Regions from separate parts of the Streptomyces sp. NPDC002795 genome, predicted to be linked through region 2. Evidence: predicted binding sites of a transcription regulator. Region 2 holds the regulator's gene; the other holds the start of a gene.
The links. The regulator HrcA, encoded in region 2, represses chaperone genes, less so after heat shock. The targets are predictions, from matches to a motif close to TTNGCACTCNGNNNNNCNGAGTGCNAA.
Positions count from the first base shown of each region.

Region 1 (7,581 bases), on a different contig from region 2:
TCCCGACCTAGGGAGATCTCGTGGCTGACGCCAACTCTAGTGCTGCCCCCGCCCCGACGCACGCAGCACCGCCCACCCCGCCCCACCCCCAAGGCGAGCCCGGGCTACGGCAAGCGCTCCGCACCGGACCAACTCCCCCGTACGCGCGCCGACTTCGCGGACCTTCCCGCCCGCGAGGCGCACATCGCCGGATACATCGACCGGCTGCCCGACGGTGCGGACATCTCGGTGAAGACGCTCGCCAACCACCTCCCGTACGGCCAGGCGGCGATGCGCACCGCCCTCAACAACCTGCACCGGGCGGGCCACTTGAGGCGCGACCGCGAACACGTACAGGGCTCTGGGAGCGCACGCTGGGTGACGCGCACCTGGTTCTCCCGCACGGCGCGTGGCGACGCGTGGTGGACGGCGTACGTGCGGGGCGACGTACCGGAGACGGGCCGGGACGCCCCGCCCGAAGAACCACCTCCACGCCCCACCCGCAGCCGCGCGCTGCTCCTCCTCACCGCCCTCGGCCGCACGGCGCCCTCGCTGGCCCTGTCCGCCGCCGAGTGCGACCGGCTCGCGCCGGAGGTGGAGCGCTGGTTCGAGCGGGACGCCACCGAGGACACCCTGCTGCACGCCCTGACGGCCGGTCTCCCCACACCTGTGCACAGCCCGGCCGCACTGCTGCTCCGCCGCCTGACCGACAAACTTCCACCGCCGCCCCCACCACCTGCGAACCGCCCGGTCCTGCGCCTTATCGAATGCGCGAACTGCGGCGCTCCCGGCCGCCCAGAAGCCCTGCCGGGCGGCTTCTGCGCCCCATGCAGCGGCACCCGCCCCGCCTCCCCACCCCCAGGCATCCTCACCCCGGAAGCCGTGCGCACCCGCGCCGCGGAGGCCCGCGCGGCGATGCTCCCCCGCTCCGAAAGGGCACGCGTGTAACGGGATCCCCCTCCTGAAGGAGGGGGCTTTGAGCCGTACTGGCTGAAGGCCGCCGTTACCAGCATCAGCCAACACCACATTGGAGGTGAACAAGTTGGCTACGTTCCGCTCACGACAGAAGACCGACCGGGCTGTGCTTCCTCAGCAGCTCGCTCTCGAATTCGAGTCAGCAGACACCCCCCGGATCGGGGACGAAACGGGGCTCGAACGCCGTGAGGCACCGGGTGCGGAACATGTGCGAGAGGAGACCGACAGTGCTTCACCAGGCACTGTCGGCGTCACCCTCCAGCTCTCCGGGGCCGGGGAGAAGCCGCGTGAGCGGCACCCCTGCGTTTTCGTGCTCGACAAGCACCACCGACCGTTGCAGCCCACCACGCCCGCCAGGGCGCGCAAGCTCCTCAAGAAGGGACGGGCAGTTGTCCACCGGCATACACCGTTCGTCATCCGCCTCAAAGACCGCACCACGGCCGAGTCGGAGATCGACGGTGTAGAACTGGGCGTCGATCCCGGCTCTAAGCACACGGGTATCGCCGTGTTCACCGCTTCCGCTGGTGAGCGTCGCGGCCGTTACAGCGTTCAGCTCGGCCATCGTGGCGTAACAATCCGCAAGAAGATGGAGCAGCGTGCCGCCTACCGGCGCGGACGCCGCACCCGAAACCTGCGCTATCGGGCCCCGCGCTTCAACAACCGCGCCCGCCCGGACGGCTGGCTCGCCCCGTCGTTGAAGCACCGGGTCGTCACCACCCTGTCGTGGGCCAGTCGGCTGGCACGGTGGGCCCCCGTACGGGCGGTGCATGTGGAGTGGGTCGCGTTCGACACCCATGCCATCTCCGCCGGGAAGCCGTTGATGGGCGTGGAGTACCAGAGGGGCACCCTCGCGGGGGCGGAGGTGCGCGAATATCTGCTCGCCAAGTTCGGACGGGCCTGTATCTACTGCGGCATCACCGGCGTACCGCTCAACATCGACCACGTCCGCCCCCGCTCGAAGGGCGGGTCGGACCGGGTGTCGAACCTCGTTTTGGCCTGCGTTAAGTGCAACGAGAAGAAGTCGAACCGGCCGGTTGAGGAGTTCGCACCCACGCAGGCTGCCGACATCCTCAAGAGGGCCAAGGCCCCGATGAGGGACGCCGCCGCCGTCAACTCGACTCGCTGGGCTCTATGGCGAGCCCTGGACGCCATGTTCCCCACCCGCACCGCCTCAGGTGGCCGTACAAAGTGGAACCGCACCAGGTGTGGCCTGCCTAAGACCCACACTCTCGACGCCCTCAACGTAGGCAAACTCGACCGCGTCACCGAAACCGTCACCACGGTCCTGGTCGCCGGATGCACCGGACGCGGAACCCACACCCGAACCCGTACGGACAAGCACGGATTCCCCCGCGTGCGCATGCCCAGGCAGAAGCAGTTCTTCGGCTACCAGACCGGAGACCTTGTCCGCGCTGTCGTCCCCACCGGCAAGAAGACTGGTACTCACACCGGCCGGGTCGCTGTCCGCAGCAGTGGCAGCTTCAACATCACCACCGCCCACGGCACCGTCCAGGGCATCCGTTACCAACGCTTCCGTCTGCTCCAGAGAGCAGACGGCTACGCCTACACCACCCAACCCGAAAGCCCGAGTACAGAACGTGGGTAGCGGACAGCGGTCCGCAGGCTTCTTTTCCTTCCCCACCTCAAGGTGGAGGTATCCACGAAGGAGTTCCGATGCCCCCTGGCACCGCCGACCGCCCTCAGATGAGCGTCGAGGACTTCGAGGAACTCAACCGAAGAGCTCCGGAGAACCTGTGCAACAAGCTTGAATTCCTGGACGGACGGCTGCTCGTGAAGCATGGCCCCATCGACGTCGAGGACTTCGAGGAACTGGCCCGCGTCGCCCCCGAGACGGTGACCTTGGACCTGCTCAACGGAAAGTTAGCGGTCAAGCCCATGTCGGACGGCGACCACGGTTCGATCATCATGTGGCTGATCCGCCAGTGCATGATGCAGCGCCCCGAACTGGCCCTTTACCCAGGGCAGGGTCTGCGGATCGACACGTACCGAAAGGGCTGCATCAAACCGGACGGCGCTCTCACCCCCATCGGCTACTTCGCCGGACAGGACGAGTGGGCCTCCCCCGACGGCGTCCTCATGGCTGTCGAAGTCACCTCCAAAGACCGCGACGCCGACCGCCGCGACCGCCAGGAGAAGCCCCGCGCCTACGCGTACGCCGGCATCCCCGTCTACCTCCTCGTCGACCGCGACAACGACACCGTAGTCGTCCACAGTTCCCCGGAGAACGGGGTCTATCAGAGCCGCCGCCCGTACCACTACGGAGCGACGATCCGCATCCCCGCCCCGGTCACCATCACCCTCGAAACAGAGCGGCTCAAGGAGTACGCGTAGCCAGGGCCCGGCCCAACGCCGAAACGCCCGAGGGCGGCACCATCTCGCGAAGAGATGGTGCCGCCCTCGGGTTACGGACGGGCTGAACCGCGAGCGGCTCAGAAGTCCATGTCACCGCCCGGCATGCCGCCACCGGCAGGCGCGGCGCCGGCCTTCTCGGGCTTGTCGGCGATGACGGCCTCGGTCGTGAGGAACAGCGCGGCGATCGACGCGGCGTTCTGCAGGGCAGAGCGCGTGACCTTCGCCGGGTCGATGATGCCCTCGGCGATCATGTCGACGTAGTCACCCGTGGCGGCGTTCAGACCGTGACCGACGGTCAGGTTGCGCACCTTCTCCACGACGACGCCACCCTCGAGACCACCGTTGACGGCGATCTGCTTGAGCGGGGCCTCCAGGGCGAGCTTCACGGCGTTGGCGCCGGTCGCCTCGTCACCCTCGAGCTCCAGCTTCTCGAAGACCGCGGAGGCCTGGAGGAGAGCGACGCCACCACCGGCGACGATGCCCTCTTCGACGGCCGCCTTCGCGTTGCGAACGGCGTCCTCGATGCGGTGCTTGCGCTCCTTGAGCTCGACCTCGGTGGCCGCGCCCGCCTTGATGACGGCCACGCCGCCGGCGAGCTTGGCGAGGCGCTCCTGGAGCTTCTCGCGGTCGTAGTCCGAGTCGCTGTTCTCGATCTCGGCACGGATCTGGTTGACGCGACCCTGGACCTGGTCGCTCTCACCGGAGCCGTCGACGATCGTCGTCTCGTCCTTGGTGATGACGACCTTGCGGGCACGGCCGAGCAGGTCGAGACCGGCGTTCTCCAGCTTGAGGCCGACCTCCTCGGAGATGACGGTGCCGCCCGTGAGGATGGCGATGTCGCCGAGCATGGCCTTGCGGCGGTCACCGAAGCCCGGGGCCTTGACGGCGACGGACTTGAAGGTGCCACGGATCTTGTTGACGACCAGGGTCGACAGGGCCTCGCCCTCGACGTCCTCGGCGATGATCAGCAGCGGCTTGCCGGACTGCATGACCTTCTCGAGCAGCGGAAGGAGGTCCTTCACGTTGCCGATCTTCGAGTTGACGATCAGGATGTACGGGTCCTCGAGCGAGGCCTCCATACGCTCCATGTCGGTGGCAAAGTACGCCGAGATGTAGCCCTTGTCGAAGCGCATACCCTCGGTGAGCTCAAGCTCCAGACCGAAGGTCTGGGACTCCTCGACGGTGATGACGCCTTCCTTGCCGACCTTGTCCATGGCCTCGGCGATGAGCTCGCCGATCTGGGTGTCGGCGGCCGAGATGGAGGCGGTGGAGGCGATCTGCTCCTTGGTCTCCACCTCCTTGGCCTGCTCGAGGAGGGCGGCGGAGACGGCCTCGGTGGCGCGCTCGATGCCGCGCTTGAGGGCCATCGGGTTGGCGCCGGCGGCTACGTTGCGAAGGCCTTCGCGAACGAGCGCCTGGGCCAGGACGGTCGCGGTCGTCGTGCCGTCACCGGCGACGTCGTCCGTCTTCTTCGCGACCTCCTTGACCAGCTCGGCGCCGATCTTCTCGTACGGGTCCTCGAGCTCGATCTCCTTGGCGATGGACACACCATCGTTGGTGATCGTGGGGGCGCCCCACTTCTTCTCGAGGACGACGTTGCGACCCTTGGGGCCCAGGGTCACCTTGACGGCGTCGGCGAGCTGGTTCATGCCGCGCTCGAGGCCGCGCCGTGCCTCCTCGTCGAACGCGATGATCTTGGCCATGTGAAGTGGTCCTCCCGGACGGGGTGGAAATGCAAGCAAACGGACCGTGCTGGTGCCCGCGACGGACGGCCTGCAGGCCGGGCGGTTCCTTGCACCACCCGACCCCCGGACCTCACCGACCCGATCCAAGTTCTGTCACTCTCACTGGGAGAGTGCTAAGCCCAATGATTAGCACTCGACCCCTGCGAGTGCAAGGCTGCACCCGAGAACCCCTGGTGGGCGCGGGCAGCACGAAGGGCCCGCCCCCCGGTCCAACCGGGAGACGAGCCCTCCACGACGTGCGACGTACAAGCGTGCAGTCTGACGCGCGCGTTCAGCCGGCGGCCACGCGGACCATGTCGGCCTGCGGCCCCTTCTGGCCCTGCGAGATCTCGAATTCAACTCGCTGACCCTCTTCGAGGGTGCGGTAGCCGTCCATCTGAATCGCGCTGTAGTGGACGAAAACATCCGCACCACCGTCGACCGCGATGAAGCCGTACCCCTTCTCCGCGTTGAACCACTTGACGGTGCCCTGAGCCATGCCTAACTCCCCTATTACTGGCCCTTGCGCAGGACCGCACTTCGCGGACCCGGGTCAGACCTCACGCCCCACGGGATATGGGGGTGTGCGCCGGAACGCGTCGACCGCGGCTGAATGTATCTGCCCGACTGCCGTCTGCAACAGGTCAATCGGACGAGAATTCTGGGCACGCCAGATCGGGGAAACCGGGCCAACTCACCGGATCCCAGGGCAAGTCGGGCCGCGTAAATGCCGTAAAAGGCCCGAAAGGGCAGAGCACTTTGGCTACTTCTTGTCGGGCCTCGGGCGAGAACTCATATGCGCCCGTCATGCACCGCACAGGGAAAGGCAGCAGCTTCCCCAACTGTACCGCGCTCAACCATGCAGAATTGCCCCCTCCGCTTCTCTTGCGGAGGGGGCAATTCAGGTAACTCCGGGTGGAACTACAAAGGATCAGCCGCCGGCGACGGCCGGAATGATCGAGACGCCGGCGCCGTCCGGCGTCGCCGTCCCGAGGCCCTGCTCGAAGCGGACGTCGTCGTCGTTCACGTAGACGTTCACGAAGCGGCGCAGCTTGCCCTGGTCGTCGAGGACGCGGGCGGCGATGCCGGTGTGGTTCTTCTCGAGGTCGGCGATGACATCGGCCAGGGTGGCGCCCTCGGCGGCCACCTCGGACTTTCCGCCGGTGTAGGTGCGCAGGATGGTGGGGATACGAACGTTGACGCTCATGGCGGTAACTCCTGTTGCTACAAGTGTCGGTCGGACTCAGAGGTCGGCGGCGAGGCCGGCCTCGCGGAACGCGTCCAGGCTCGGCCGGATGGTGGCCGTGGCCTGCGAGGAATCGGCAACCGCGTCCAGCGTCTTGAGCCCGTCACCGGTGTTCAGTACGACGGTGGTGAGCGACGGGTCGATGAGGCCCGCCTCGATGAGCTTCTTCGTGACGCCCAGCGTGACACCGCCCGCCGTCTCGGCGAAGATGCCCTCCGTCTGCGCGAGCAGCTTGATCGCGTCGACGACCTGCTCGTCGTTGACGTCCTCCACGGCGCCGCCGGTGCGGCGCGCGATGTCGAGGACGTACGGGCCGTCGGCCGGGTTGCCGATGGCGAGGGACTTGGCGATCGTCGTCGGCTTCTGCGGGCGGACCACGTCGTGGCCGCCCTTGTAGGCGACGGAGACCGGGGAGCAGCCCTCGGCCTGGGCGCCGAAGAGCTTGTAGGGCTTGTCCTCGACGAGGCCGAGCTTGATCAGCTCCTTCAGGCCCTTGTCGATCTTCGTGAACTGCGAGCCGGACGCGATCGGGATGACCAGCTGGTCCGGGAGCTGCCAGCCGAGCTGCTCGCAGATCTCGTACGCGAGCGTCTTGGAGCCCTCGCCGTAGTACGGGCGGAGGTTGACGTTGACGAAGCCCCAGCCCTCGCCCAGCGGGTCGCCGATGAGCTCGGAGCAGAAGCGGTTCACGTCGTCGTAGTTGCCCTCGATGGCGACGAGGTCACCGCCGTAGACACCGGCCATGACGACCTTGCCCTGCTCCAGGTCGTGCGGGATGAACACGCAGGACCGGAAGCCGGCACGGGCGGCGGCGGCGCCGACGGCGCCGGCCAGGTTGCCGGTGGAGGAGCAGGAGAGCGTGGTGAAGCCGAAGGCGCGGGCGGCCTCGATGGCCTGCGCGACGACGCGGTCCTTGAAGGAGTGCGTCGGGTTTCCGGAGTCGTCCTTGACGAACAACTTGCCCTCGGCGACGCCCAGTTCACGGCCCAGGTTGTCGGCCTTGACGAGCTTGGTCCAGCCGGGGTTCAGGTTCGGCTTCTCGGCGACGTCGGCCGGGACGGGCAGCAGCGGGGCGTAGCGCCAGATGTTGGCGGGACCGGACTCGATCTGCTTGCGGAGCGCCTCGGGGTCACCGACAGGCAGCTCGTACGCGACTTCGAGCGGTCCGAAACACTCGGCGCAGGCGAAGACGGGGCCGAGCGGGACGACGGCGCCGCACTCGCGACAAGAGAGGCCGGAAGCCGGACCGAGATCAACGGTCTTCGCGGTCGTTTCGGTGGCGAC
Region 1 is NZ_JBIAQB010000002.1:864,691-872,271, forward strand. It holds gene ACFYWS_RS08620 (hypothetical protein) at 40-927, shown strand; gene iscB (RNA-guided endonuclease IscB) at 1,022-2,560, shown strand; gene ACFYWS_RS08630 (Uma2 family endonuclease) at 2,629-3,306, shown strand; gene groL (chaperonin GroEL) at 3,405-5,030, opposite strand; gene ACFYWS_RS08640 (cold-shock protein) at 5,344-5,550, opposite strand; gene ACFYWS_RS08645 (MoaD/ThiS family protein) at 5,983-6,258, opposite strand; gene thrC (threonine synthase) at 6,295-7,581, opposite strand, start outside.
Region 1: the regulator HrcA is predicted to act here: its motif matches at 5,163-5,189, upstream of groL (chaperonin GroEL).

Region 2 (7,581 bases):
TCCGTCTTCGCTGCGGTCCACTTCCCGTACGTCGCCGCTGTCCCGCTCGACGAGCAGGACCCGGCCGTCGTGCGAGGCCACGGCGACCCGGCCGCCGTCCGGCGCCACCGTCAGGGCGAGCACCCGGCCGAGCCGTCCCGCCCCGAGCCTGCGTGGTGTGGCGCCCGGCGCGGCTCCGGTGGCGGGCGCGAACTCCAGGGCGTCGTCGCCCTCGGCGTCCGTCACCCACACGACGTGTTCCTCGCCGTCGACACGGAAGGTGTGCGGGAGCCGGGCGCGGACGCCCGGTTCGGAGGCGAGGGCGCGGGCGGGGCCCGCGCGGTGGGTCACCCAGTGCACGGCGCCGCGCACGTTGACGGCGCTGCCGCGTCCGGTGTGGTCGGGGGACGCGGCGCCGAACCAGTTCGCGGCGTCGACGGGCCGCGGCTGCAGATCGACGCGCTGGCCGCCGAGGCGGATGTCGAGCCGCCGCGCCTCCACGCCCTCGTCGAGCCCGTCCACGACCCACAGTTCACCGGCGCTCGCGTACACGACCCGCTCGCCGTCGGTGGCGGCGTGCCGCGCGTAGAAGCCGTCCACGGCGCTGTGCCGCCGCAGCTCCGTCCCGTCGGGGAGGGAGGAGTAGAGCGCGCCGACGCCCTCGTGGTCGGAGAGGAAGGCGACCCGGTCCCCCACCCACATCGGGCACTCGATGTTCCCGTCGAGCCCGGCGTGCAGGCGCCCGAACTCGTTCTCGCCGCCCGCGTCGATCCACAGCTTGCCCGCCGTGCCGCCCCGGTACCGCTTCCACCAGGCGGCCTCCCGCCCCATCGGCGCGGACAGCAGCAGGGTCCGGCCCTCGGGCCCGAACGCGACGCCGCCCACGGGCCCGTACGGCAGCGTCTCGGCGGGTCCGCCGTCCAGCGGTACGGCCCGCGCCCAGCTGCGGCGCAGTGAGGCCTGGCCGTGCGTGGTGGTGGCGAGAACCCGGCCGTCGGGCGTCCAGCCGCGCACGGAGGTCGTCCAACTCCCCCAGTGCGTCAGGCGCTTGGCGGGCCCGCCGGCGATCGGGGCGATGTGCACCTCCGGCGCTCCGTCGCGGCGCGAGGTCCAGGCGACCGTCTCACCGTCCGGGGAGAGCCGGGGGTTTCCGACGGGCATGTTGTCGGCGCTGACCCGCCAGGCGCGGCCGCCGTCGAGGGGCGCGGCCCACACGTCGTCCTCGGCGGTGAAGACCACCAACTCGCCGTGCGGGTGCGGGAACCGGAGGTATGCAGGAGTCGTCACCCGGCCCAGCCTAAATTTGGCCGCGCCCCACGTCAGCCCCTCTGATCACTTGCCCTGGAACGTGGGCGGGGGCGCCGTCACCGTGACGGTCTCGGTGACCGTGCTCGTGGAGCCCGGTCGCGGCTCTTTCGGCTCGGGGTCCTGCGCGGGCGCCGGCTTCCGCTTGTTCGGGGCCGAAGTGTCGTCCATCGCCGCGCAGTTGCCGAGTACGCCGTAGCTGAACCACACCTTGCCGTCGATGCGCGCGATGACCTTTCCGCGCACGCACTTGCCGGAGACGACCCCGTACACCCACCCCTTCACGGTGACGTTCTTGCCGTCCCTGGTCTTCCCCCGGCAGTCGACCTTCACTTCGCTGGGCGCCGATTGACGGGAGGGTGTGGGGCCGCTGTACGCGGCCGTGCAGCTGAGCCAGGAGACCTTGCCGCGCTGCCGGTTCAGTTCAACGGTGGTCTGCTTGTCGGTGGTCGCCGCGACCGCGGACGGGTTGAGGTCGTCGTCGACCGGCTGACACGCGACGCCCGTGGCGACGACGGCAGCGGCGAGGACCAGTCCGCCGAACCCCCTCGATCCCCGCATGCACGGCAGAATGCCAGCGGACGCACAGCGTCGGTAGTGCGGTTGCGGCCACTGTGGGCGCACCCGGCGGACGGGTGCCTACCCCCACCGTCCCGTACGTCCCAGCAGCAACGCCACCGCCGCCGTTCCGGCCGTCGACGTGCGCAGGACGCTCCGTCCGAGGCGCATCGGCCGCGCCCCGGCCTCCTCGAACACCGTCAACTCCTCGGGCGATACGCCGCCTTCGGGGCCGACGACGAGCACGATCTCGCCGCTGTCCGGGAGTTCGGCCGAAGCCAGCGCCCCGCTCGGGGCGTCCCGGTCCTCGTGCAGCACCGCCGCGAAGTCCGCCCCGGCGAGCAGCGCGGCGACCTCCTTCGTCGTCGCGGCCTCCCCGACGACCGGAAACCGCACCCGCCGCGACTGCTTCCCGGCCTCCCGCGCGGTGGCCCGCCACTTGCCGAGCGCCTTGAGCCCCCGGTCGCCGCGCCACTGCGTGATGCACCGGGAGGCGGCCCACGGCACGATCGCGTCGACGCCCGTCTCGGTCATGGTCTCCACGGCGAGTTCGCCCCGGTCTCCCTTGGGCAGCGCCTGTACGACGGTGATCCGCGGCCGCTCGTCCGGCTCCGCCCGCACGGGCCCCGCGTCGACCAGCAGCCGGTCCTTGCCCTCGCTGCCGGTGACGACGGCCTCGCACCACGAGCCGAGCCCGTCGGTGAGGGTCACCGTCTCCCCGGCCCGAAGCCGCTTCACGGAGACGGCATGGCGCCCCTCGGGCCCGTCGAGCACATACGGGCGGTCGCCGGGAACGGCACCCTCCACGATGAAGACCGGCGCGGTCATGCGGCACCCCGCTGCGCCAACTCGGCCCTGGCGGTGTCGAGTTCGGCGGCGAGGAGCTCCACGAGCTGCCCGGCCGGGAGCTCCCGCGCGAGCCGGTGCCCCTGCCCCGCCCACAGCGCCATGCCCTGCGGGTCACCGGCCTTGGCGGCGGCCTTGCGCAGCGGCGACGTCATGTGGTGGACCTGCGGGTACGCGGCGGGGGCGTAAGGACCGTGCTCGCGCATGAACCGGTTGACGAGCCCGCGCGCCGGCCGCCCGGAGAAGGCACGCGTCAGTTCGGTCCGGTTGAACAGCGGACTGGTCATGGCCTGCTTGTGCGGCTCCGGCGCCCCGGACTCCGGGGTGACCAGGAACGCGGTACCGAGCTGCGCGAGGTCGGCGCCGGCCGCGAGCACCGCGGCGATCTGCGCGCCGCGCATGATCCCGCCCGCGGCGATGATCGGCAGCTGCACGGCCTCGCGCACCTGCACGATCAGCGAAAGCAGCCCGAACCCGCTCCCGTCCGCCTCGGGGTTGTTGCGGTGCGTGCCCTGGTGCCCGCCGGCCTCGATCCCCTGTACGCACACCAGGTCGGCGCCGGCCTCCTGCGCGGCCTGCGCCTCCTCCACCGTCGTGACGGTGACCCCGACCTTCGAGCCGACGCGCTGGAGCGCCTGTACGACCGCGCGCCGGGGGCAGCCGAAGGTGAAGGTGACCAGCGACACGGGATCGTCGACGAGGATCGCGAGCTTGGCCTCGTAGCCGTCGTCGCTGCAGCTGTCGGTCTCGCCGAGCGGCGTGCGGTACCAGGCGGCCTCGCCCGCGAGCTGGTTGCGGTACACCTCGACGGTGGCCGGGTCCGCGTGCTCGGTCTGCGGCATGAAGAGGTTGACGCCGATGGGCCTGCCGGTCAGCGCCCGCACCTGTTTGATCTCCTGGTACATCCCGTCGGCCGTTTTGTACCCGGCGGCGAGAAACCCGAGCCCGCCCGCCTCGGCCACGGCGGCGACCAACGCGGGGTGCGAAGCGCCGCCCGCCATGGGGGCCTGCACGATCGGAAGCGGGCAGAGATCGGTCAGTGCGGAGGACATGACCGCATCGTGCCATGTCGCCCGCGACCGGCCGAATCGGGCCGCTGCTCAATCGCCGCAGGGGCTGGAAAGACCAATCGCCGGCGGGGCTTGATATTTCAAGCCCCGCCGGCGATTGAGGCGCGGGGTCCGGGGCGGAGCCCCGAGGCCGTAACGCCGGTGCGGCGTACACCTGCTGCTCAACGGCCGTTGAACGCGTCCTTCAGGCGGGAGAAAAGACCCTGCTGGCCCGGCTGGAACTGACCCGTGGGCCGCTCCTCGCCACGCAGCTTCGCCAGCTCGCGCAGCACCCGCTCCTGCTCGACGTCGAGCTTCTGCGGTGTCAGGACCTCGACGTGCACGATGAGGTCGCCACGGCCGCCGCCCCGCAGATGGGTGATACCGCGCCCGTGCAGCGGAACCGACTGGCCGGACTGCGTGCCCGGCCGGATGTCGATCTCCTCCGTGCCGTCGAGCGTCTCCAGCGGCACCTTCGTGCCGAGGGCCGCCGCCGTCATCGGGATCGTGACCGTGCAGTGCAGATCGTCGCCGCGCCGCTGGAAGGTCGGGTGCGGGAGTTCGTGGATCTCCACGTAGAGGTCACCGGCGGGGCCGCCGCCGGGGCCGACCTCGCCCTCGCCCGCGAGCTGGATCCGCGTGCCGTTGTCCACACCGGCCGGGATCTTCACCGTGAGGGTGCGACGCGACCGGATGCGGCCGTCACCGGCACACTCCGGGCACGGCGTCGGGACGACGGTCCCGAAGCCCTGGCACTGCGGGCACGGCCGCGAGGTCATGACCTGGCCGAGGAAGGACCGCGTCACCTGCGAGACCTCACCGCGCCCGCGACACATGTCGCAGGTCTGCGCGGAGGTGCCGGGCGCGGCGCCCTCACCGCTGCAGGTCGTACAGACCACAGCCGTGTCGACCTGGATGTCCTTGGTGGTGCCGAAGGCGGCCTCGTCCAGCTCGATCTCGAGGCGGATCATGGCGTCCTGGCCACGGCGCGTACGGGACCGGGGTCCGCGCTGCGACGCCGTGCCGAAGAAGGCATCCATGATGTCCGAGAAGTTCCCGAACCCGCCCTGCCCGAAGCCGCCGGCGCCACCGCCGCCGGACTGCGACAGGGGGTCGCCCCCCAGGTCGTAGACCTGCTTCTTCTGCGGGTCGGAGAGCACCTCGTATGCGGCGTTGATCTCCTTGAAGCGCTCCTGAGTCTTCGGGTCCGGATTCACATCCGGGTGAAGCTCACGCGCCAGCCTTCGGAAGGCCTTCTTGATTTCGTCCTGGGAAGCGTCTCGGCGCACGCCTAGTACGGCGTAGTAGTCCGTGGCCACTTACGACTCCGCCAGGATCTGTCCGACGTAACGTGCCACTGCGCGTACTGCTCCCATCGTTCCCGGGTAATCCATGCGGGTCGGGCCGACCACGCCGAGCTTGGCCACTGCCTCGCCGCCCGAACCGTAGCCGACCGACACCACGGATGTGGAGTTGAGTCCCTCATGGGCATTCTCGTGACCGATACGTACGGCCATGCCCGAATCTCCCACCTCACCAAGCAACTTGAGGAGCACGACCTGCTCCTCAAGTGCCTCCAGAACGGGCCGGATGGTGAGGGGAAAGTCATGTCCGAAGCGGGTGATGTTGGCCGTTCCGCCGATCATCAGCCGCTCCTCGGTCTCCTCGACGAGTGTCTCGAGGAGAGTGGAGAGCACCGTGGTGACCGTGCCCCGGTCCTCCTGCTCGAAGGCCTCCGGCAGGTCCTGCACCAGCTGCGGCACGTCGGCGAACCTGCGGCCCGCGACGCGGCTGTTCAGCCGGGCCCGCAGATCCGCCAGGGATGTCTCGCCGAACGGCGCCGGGCAGTCGATCATCCGCTGCTCCACGCGCCCGGTGTCCGTGATCAGTACGAGCATCAGACGGGCGGGCGCGAGCGACAGCAGCTCGACATGGCGCACGGTGGAGCGGGTCAGGGACGGGTACTGGACGATCGCCACCTGCCGCGTCAGCTGCGCGAGCAGCCGCACGGTGCGTCCGACGACGTCGTCGAGATCGACGGCGCCGTCCAGGAAGTTCTGGATGGCGCGCCGCTCGGGAGCGGCCATCGGCTTCACGGCGGTGAGCTTGTCGACGAAGAGGCGGTAGCCCTTGTCGGTGGGGATGCGCCCGGCACTGGTGTGCGGCTGGGCGATGAATCCCTCGTCCTCCAGGGCCGCCATGTCGTTGCGCACGGTCGCCGGCGAGACCCCGAGCTGGTGCCGCTCGGTGAGCGCCTTGGAGCCGACGGGCTCCTCGGTGCCGACGTAGTCCTGGACGATGGCGCGCAGCACTTCGAGCCTGCGTTCATTGAGCATCGGCGCACACACCTCCAGAAACAGTCGCTGCGATCGTCTTGCTTTGGCACTCCCTGTGGGCGAGTGCCAATCGTCCCCGGCTCAGTGTACGGCCGGTGGGTACGGGCCCGGCAAGGGCGCTAGCGTCGGGGTATGGAGTTCGCGCAGCGTATTGATTGGGTCTCGGCGGGTTGGGAGGGGCTCGCGCCGAATGTGGGGCGCGTGCGGCTGCCAGGGCTCGACTGCACGAGCGGCCTCGTCGTCGGTGAAGACGCGGCGCTCTTGATCGACACCGGATCCTCACTCCATGAAGGCGCCCGGCTGCGCGCGGACACCCGTGCGCTCCTCGGGGCGCACCGGAGAGTGACCCATGTCGCACTGACCCACCCGCACTTCGACCACGTGCTCGGCACGGCCGCGTTCGCGGGGGTCGAGGTGTACGGGGCGGTGGGCATCGACGCCCTCTTCGAGCGCGGCGCCGAGGCTCTGCGCGCCGACGCCGTGCGGCACGGGATCGATCCGGACTCGGCGGCCGAGGCGGTCGACATCCTCGTCACTCCGCCGCACCGGGTGTGCGGCGAGTGGACGCTCGACCTGGGCGGCGGCCTGACGGTGCTGCTCGCGAACATCGGCCCGGCGCACAGCGGCCACGACATGGCGGTGCTCGTCCCCGGAAGCCCGGAGATCGTCTTCTGCGGCGACCTGGTGGAGGAGTCGGGCGAACCGCAGGCGGGCCCGGACGCGGCGCCCGGCCACTGGCCCGCGGCGCTGAGTCGTCTCCTCGACCTCGGCGGCGAGGACGCGGTGTACGTCCCGGGGCACGGTTCGGCGGTGAATGCGGAGTTCGTCCGCGCGCAACGTGCCACATTGGCGACGCGTTTCGGCGTGTCGTAGTCCTGGCCTGCGCGGTTCTCCTATCGTCTTGCGGATGCGCCAGTACACCTCTGACCTGACTCCCCCGTGGAAGCGGAACAAGCCGGCCCCCGAGGTCCCGGCCGAACCGGACCTCGTCGTCGAGGAGGTCACCACCGGTTTCTGCGGAGCGGTGATCCGGGTCGAGAAGACGGCGCAGGGGCCGACGGTGACTTTGGAGGACCGCTTCGGCAAGCTCCGGGTGTTCCCGATGGAGCCGCGCGGCTTCATGATCGACGGCAAGGTCGTCACCCTCGTACGCGCCTCGAGTCCCGCCCCTGCTCGCCCCTCCCGGAGCGCGTCAGGATCGGTGGCGGTCCCCGGCGCCCGCGCACGGGTGGCCCGGGCGGGCCGCATCTACGTGGAGGGCAAGCACGACGCGGAGCTGATCGAGCGGGTCTGGGGCCACGACCTGCGCATCGAGGGCGTGGCGGTGGAGTTCCTGGAGGGCGTCGACGACCTCCCGGCGGTCGTCTCCGACTTCGCCCCGGGCCCGGACGCGCGGCTCGGGGTCCTGGTGGACCACCTGGTGCAGGGCTCGAAGGAGTGGCGTATCGCCCAGTCGGTGACGAGCGAGCACGCGCTGGTCGTGGGCCACCCCTACATCGACATCTGGG
Region 2 is NZ_JBIAQB010000006.1:280,085-287,665, reverse strand. It holds gene ACFYWS_RS20005 (PDZ domain-containing protein) at 1-1,266, opposite strand, end outside; gene ACFYWS_RS20000 (hypothetical protein) at 1,312-1,845, opposite strand; gene ACFYWS_RS19995 (16S rRNA (uracil(1498)-N(3))-methyltransferase) at 1,924-2,670, opposite strand; gene ACFYWS_RS19990 (nitronate monooxygenase) at 2,667-3,740, opposite strand; gene dnaJ (molecular chaperone DnaJ) at 3,920-5,056, opposite strand; gene hrcA (heat-inducible transcriptional repressor HrcA) at 5,057-6,073, opposite strand; gene ACFYWS_RS19975 (MBL fold metallo-hydrolase) at 6,206-6,946, shown strand; gene ACFYWS_RS19970 (DUF3097 domain-containing protein) at 6,981-7,581, shown strand, end outside.